2 regions of the Shewanella sp. 125m-1 genome follow, and region 1 is predicted to be linked to the other one. Evidence: riboswitches for the same ligand, from Rfam matches in the RefSeq annotation. Region 1 holds a riboswitch; the other holds the start of a gene.
What was found. A riboswitch is a leader RNA that binds a small molecule or an ion and turns the genes downstream of it on or off. The one in region 1 is predicted to bind thiamine pyrophosphate.

Region 1 (3,426 bases):
CTGTGGCTGCTAAGTTGGCTCAAGAAGCGGGGATAGCTGAAGATGGCTACCGATTAATCATGAACTGTAATCAGCATGGTGGCCAAGAGGTTTATCACATTCATATGCATTTAGTGGGTGGCCATCCACTAGGCCCGATGTTGAGCCCGAGTGAATGAGTTCAAGCAGTCAGAGCTACTCGCTAACCGATATGGCGAGCCGATTTGTCGCGCAGCTAACTCAATGCCGTAAGCTTAAATTAAAGGTGCTAGAAGGTAGCGGAAAGCATGTTTTACTGGAGTTGCCTTACGATACACAGCTTGTTGGTTACCCTGACACGGGGGTGATCCATGGTGGTGTGATCACAACATTGATGGATACTGCAAGTGGTTGCGCGGTGGTGTGTTCAATTTTTGATAAACACCGCTTGCTTGAGATCTCTCCGACTCTCGATTTGCGTGTCGATTATATGAAGCCGGCAGCGCCGCACAAACCTGTTTACGGTTTTGCCCAGTGTTATAAATTGTCTTCAAGTGTTGCCTTTACCCGCGCTATTGCTTACCAAGATTCAATAGATGATCCCATCGCTCATGCGGTAGGCTCGTTTATGCGTATCAGCCCTGAGATGGTTGGTGAAGAGTTTAGGCAGGCATTGATGGGAGGTGCTGAATATGGATGATGAATCGTACTTTTCTATTGAACCATCGTTGGACGACAGTGCTAAGCTTGACGTTAAGGGCATCGTAAAGAAGGCCACAGAGCTAAATGACTTTGGCCATCTCTTGGAGCATGTTCCTTACGCAAAATTTATCGGAATGGCGGTAGACAGATTTGGTGATGAACTGGTTTTCAAGCTGCCAGCAAAAGATGACAACATAGGTAATCCTATCTTGCCTGCGCTACATGGCGGCGTGATTGCAGGATTTATGGAGATGTCGGCAATAGTACAATTGATGGTGTTTATGCAAACGACAAAAGTACCTAAAGTTGTTGATTTTTCAATTGATTATTTAAGGGCTGGTTACCATAAAGATAGCTTCGCCGAGTGTAAAATCACGCGCCAAGGCCGCCGAGTGGCCAATGTAAGCATTAATTGTTGGCAGACAAACCGTAAGCATTTAATTGCAACTGCAAGAGCGCACTTTTTGATTGATTAGTCGAGCTGGCTAACTTTAGTTTATTTAAGTTACGCCTATTAGCTTATGCTTAAACTCAAGCTTATTAACTCAAGCTTATTAACTCAAGCTTATTAACTTACGTTTATTCGCTTAGGCTATTAATCGGGCATGTTAATTTAACTTGCTACTTAACTCATGGTTTGTATCAATAGCGTATGTGTTGCAGCTAAGAAGGGGATAGAGATGAAAAAGGTTTTATTGGGACTATTTACCGCATTGGTTTTCACTGCATGTGCTCAACATACTGCCGGTGTGATGGCGGGGTCAAATGGGGATGCTAGGATTGATAACAATAGCTTTGGTAAAGAGGTACAAGTAACCAATATCATGGCTCGCCCTGAAGGCGGATTCTTACGTGGTACGGGAACCATTGTCAGTCAGGTATCAACCGATTTAAGGTTGCAATATAAGTTCACCTGGTTTGATTTAAACGGAATGACAATTGACGATGAAGGCGTAAGCTGGAAATCGGTAAAGCTACACGGTAAACAGCACCTGCAAGTTAGCGCTGTGGCTCCTAATGCCACCGCAACTCGTTTTGAGCTATACGTGAGAAAAGCCTTTTCAAATTAGCCTGACGACACTCTTGGTTAATATTGGTTAGTTAAAGTGGTAAGTTTAAGTTGTTGGCTAAAGGCTAGCGTAAACCAAGTTTATATCACACCTGTTAAAAAAACGTCAGCTAAGCTGACGTTTTTTCATGCAAAAAGTACCTGTTTTTAAAGAAGTCTGTCATCGAGTTGTAAATTTCATGTATAATCGCGCTCGCCAAGGGGTGTTAAAGTCTATAAACCGAAAGTCGGATTTATCTGCTTTGACTGAGATGTTGAAAAACGAACCCTTTGAACCTGATCCGGCTAATACCGGCGTAGGAATGGGCCACAATTCATTTCCCGATCGCTTCTTTACTGATGCCGGATCTCAAAATTTTACTTTGAGGTCCTATGTTAAATCTAAAATCTTATTCGCCAATAGCACTTGCGGTTATTGCAGCCATCTCATCTACAAACGCCTTTGCTAATGGCGATGCATCCACCACTCACGATGATATCGAAGTCATGGTGGTGACCTCTGACTTTCGTGGTTCAGCATTAGAAACAATGCCCTCCAGCGTTACCATTATTGATCAGCAACAAATTGAAGATGAAGGTGCCCAACACTTTGAAGATATCTTAAATACGGTTGCCAATTTAAATTGGTCTGGTGGTAGCTCTAGACCTAAATATTTCCAGATCCGTGGTGTGGGCGAGCAAGAAGAATACCAGGGCGCACCTAACTCTTCGGTGGGGTTTGTTGTAGACGATATCGACCTATCTGGTTTAGGCATGGTCTCAAGCATGTATGATCTACAACAAGTAGAAGTGCTACGTGGGCCACAAGGAACTCGCTATGGCGCAAATGCCTTAGCAGGTCTAATTTATCTCAAGAGTAACGACCCTACCGATGTGTTTGAACATGGCGCAGAAGTCTCTCTTGGCGATGATAATCTACAGACTTTCAGTGGTTTCAGCTCAGGTCCTATTACAGACTCAGGTAATTTACTTTATCGTGTATCGTTACAGCAGCATCAACAAGATGGCTATCGTGACAACCTCTACCTTGGCCGAAGTGACACCAATAATCGTGATGAGTTTACAGGCCGCGGTAAGTTACGCTGGTATGCAACCGAAGATCTAGAAATCGATTTAACTTTCCTGCACGCGAACTACGACAATGGTTATGATGCATGGACACTGGATAATAATGGTTTTGACACATTAACCGATGCTCCGGGTGTCGATAAGCAACGTACAACAGGCTCGTCACTTAAGTTCACCTATACTGGCGCCGAGAATTTTGATCTCACTTCATTAACCTCGTTGGCGCAATCAGATACGCGCCATAACTACGACGGTGACTGGGCAAACCCTGACTACTGGGAAAGTCGAGGTTGCGGTGGTATTCCATGTGAGTACGAGTATAACTGGGACAAAAAAGGCGAGAGAAAAACGCTAACCCAGGAGTTTAGATTATCGTCCACAGAATCTGGACGTATTTTTTCAGATAGTACCGATTGGCTGATTGGCGTGTATGCCATGGACTTACAAGAAGATAACGACACGGTTGATACTTATAACCAGTTATCAGCCGAGTATGAAGCACAAAATTATGCATTATTTGGTCAGTTAGATTCAGACTTAGGTGCAACTTATGCATTATCTGTAGGTTTACGGGTTGAGCGTCGAGAAAGTGATTACAGTGATTCGGCAGGCGACAGTTTCGGCCCAAG
Region 2 (3,426 bases), on a different contig from region 1:
AGTGTAACATTTTAGATTGTAAAAGCTACAGTTTAAGCGAACACGTGTACGCTTAAATTGGCAATTCTTAAACTGACAACTCTGGACTGACACTCTTGAAATCAGTATCTCTTGGATGCTCCTGTGTTTAGTGTGCGATATTCAATGGGCTCCTCAGCCTAGCATAAATAACTAATGTGAACTTATTTAAGCTGAGATTGTTCTAAGCTGTTATCACTATAGGAAGAGTGTCTAATTAAGCACAAGAGTTAGGAAGAGCCAATTGAGAGCGACGCAGAAGTGGGAGGCCAAACGCGAGCAAATCGTTAACGCAGAAAAAAGTAAGCAACAGCAACGCCAAGTTCGATTCAACGGCTTGCTCATTATCTCCAGTGTCATACTATTACACCTTGTGGCTATCGTTGCGATAAACCAATTATGGACAGGCACAGCACTGGTAACTAAAAATGTGTCCGGCGCTAAAATTCAATCATATCTGTATCAAGTTCCTCAAAACGTCACTGAGCCAAAAGTCACAGATCAAAAAGTTATTGAGCAAGTAATAAAAACGGATATTGAGCTTGAAGTGAAAAGTGAAGTCACAGTAAAACCTGTCGTAAATCCAGAGATTGTTGCTGCTACTTCGCAAGAGAAAGAACTACAAGAGAAAGTGTGGCAAGAGCGTGAAACTAACAACGGGTCAATTAAGGTCAGTAAAACAAAGGACGCTATAACGAAAGGTACTATAACAAAGCAGGCTATGACAAAGGGCACTATAACAAAGCTGACAATAAAAAAGGCGAGTAACACAAAGGGCACGATAGCTCGCAGTGAGAATAGTCAGTATGAAAAGTTAAACTTAATTCCTACTCAAAATGCGAATTCAAGTTCAGGTCAAAATAGTAGTCAAAATTTAGCATCAAGCTCAAGCCTGTTTACGCAGTCTTACTTGGCCAAGCAACGAGCCAGCAAACTCGATGAACTCATTATAGACAAGGCTGATCAATATACTAAAAAGCGTTCCTTGAGTGAGATGGATGGCGACATGCAAGAGTTAGTTTTCCCTCAAGTTGATGAGTACAGCAAGGTGCTCACAACCAACCATAGATTAGATCCGAATCGCATCGTCAGGCAGGGTGATACGTGCTATCGCATTGTCCAAGTGCCAACGCAAATTAACCCTTTTGCAGAAAACCTGGGTTACCCATTTAATTGTGGTGGAGACAAGATAAAAAAAGCGATCAATGATGCGATTTCCGCACAACTAGATAAGCGAATGATAAGTAAAAAGGGATAAGTTTTAGTTGATAAAAATTCATCTATTTTAACGGAATTACCCATTTTACAAGTTAAAACTCATATGTAACAGTTGGTTATGGTTCTAATTTTTTGCTTGTTTATTCTAGTCTAATATCTACTTAAGCACTTGTATGTCACAAGTCGATAGGACTATACTGCCAGTTCATCTTGTCGGAGTGCCATATGGCTGAGACCGTTAATTCGGGATCCGTTGAACCTGATCAGGCTAGAACCTGCGAAGGAAACAAGCGAAATCATTGCAAAAATGTCTGTTTAAGACATGCTTAAGCAATGTTTCGAAGGTTACGTGTAGCTGGCGTTTATTGCCTTACTATCCGTTCAACTTTTCACATTCTCATTTCTCCTGACAAGCAACTTCATTTCTTTTTATAAAGTGAGTTTGCTAATGTCAAAACGCCGCGAAACCCGAGCTCAAGCTCAACAGTTTATTGATAACTTAAAGCCGCTACAGCACCCAAATTCTGAAAAAATTTACCTACAAGGTAGTCGAACAGATCTAAAAGTGGGTATGCGCCAAATACACCAAGCTGATACCCTAATTAGCGGCTCTGAAGCCAATCCTCTATTTGAAGCCAACCCTCCACTAAAAGTCTACGACTGCGCAGGTGCGTATTCTGATCCTGATGCAAAAATCGATGTGCGTAAAGGATTAGAAAAGTTCCGCGAGCACTGGATAGAAGAGCGCGATGATACCGAGCAACTTGCAGGTGTCAGCTCTGGCTTTACTCAGCAGCGCTTAGCTGATGACGGCTTAGACCACCTTCGATTTGAGTCATTATTACCACCTCGTCGCGCCAAAATAGGTAAATGTGTGACGCAGTTACACTATGCAAGGCAGGGCATTATCACGCCTGAAATGGAGTACATTGCCATTCGTGAAAACATGGCACAGGTAGAAGTACGAGACCCTATCTTAACGCAAAAAGATAAGGGGGAAAGTTTTGGCGCAGTGATTGGCGAGCCGATAACCGCTGAATTTGTTAGACAAGAAATTGCCCGTGGCCGAGCTATCATCCCTTTAAATATCAACCACCCAGAAGCTGAGCCTATGATTATTGGGCGTAATTTTTTGGTTAAAGTTAACGCCAATATTGGTAACTCTGCGGTGACATCGTCAATCGAAGAGGAAGTTGAAAAGCTTGTTTGGTCGACGCGTTGGGGCGCTGACACCGTGATGGACTTGTCGACGGGACGTTATATTCATGAAACCCGTGAATGGATTATTCGTAACTCACCAGTGCCAATTGGTACGGTACCAATTTATCAAGCGCTTGAAAAAGTAAACGGCGTTGCAGAAGATCTAAATTGGGCAACCTTTCGCGATACCTTGATCGAACAAGCCGAACAAGGCGTAGACTACTTCACTATTCATGCTGGTGTGTTACTGCGTTATGTACCAATGACGGCAAAACGTTTAACGGGCATCGTGTCGCGTGGCGGTTCAATCATGGCCAAATGGTGCTTGTCACACCATAAAGAAAATTTCCTTTATGAACATTTTCGTGAGATCTGTGAGATCTGCGCCGCATACGATGTATCACTGTCGCTGGGGGACGGTATGCGTCCGGGATCTATTGCCGATGCAAACGATGAAGCGCAGTTTTCGGAATTAGAAACCTTAGGCGAGCTGGTGAAAATTGCGTGGGAATATGATGTGCAAACCATTATCGAGGGACCAGGTCATATTCCAATGAATCTCATCAAAGAGAATATGGATAAACAGCTTGAGCTGTGTGATGAAGCGCCATTTTATACGTTAGGCCCGCAAACAACAGATATCGCGCCGGGTTACGATCACTTCACCTCAGGTATTGGTGCGGCAATGATCGCTTGGTATGGCTGCGCCATGTTGTGTTATGTCACGCCAAAAGAACATTTAGGCTTGCCGAATAAAGAAGATGTGAAACAAGGACTTATTACCTACAAAATTGCAGCTCATGCTGGCGATGTTGCAAAGGGACACCCTGGCGCGCAAATTCGTGACAATGCTTTATCAAAAGCACGTTTTGAGTTTCGCTGGGAAGATCAATATAACCTTGGTTTAGATCCTGATACAGCGCGTGCTTATCATGATGAATCTTTACCTCAAGAGTCTGCCAAAGTGGCACACTTTTGCTCCATGTGTGG

Region 2: linked by a shared signal. The riboswitch ahead of thiC (phosphomethylpyrimidine synthase ThiC) and the one ahead of ACVBIK_RS16955 (TonB-dependent receptor) in region 1 are both predicted to bind thiamine pyrophosphate.

The regions. Positions count from the first base shown of each region.
Region 1 covers NZ_JBRILT010000046.1:14,856-18,281, forward strand. The annotation lists gene hinT (purine nucleoside phosphoramidase) at 1-158, shown strand, start outside; gene ACVBIK_RS16940 (PaaI family thioesterase) at 155-658, shown strand; gene ACVBIK_RS16945 (PaaI family thioesterase) at 651-1,136, shown strand; gene ACVBIK_RS16950 (YcfL family protein) at 1,341-1,730, shown strand; TPP riboswitch at 1,919-2,049, shown strand; gene ACVBIK_RS16955 (TonB-dependent receptor) at 2,102-3,426, shown strand, end outside.
Region 2 covers NZ_JBRILT010000008.1:26,500-29,925, reverse strand. The annotation lists gene ACVBIK_RS05865 (hypothetical protein) at 263-1,276, shown strand; TPP riboswitch at 1,441-1,539, shown strand; gene thiC (phosphomethylpyrimidine synthase ThiC) at 1,685-3,426, shown strand, end outside.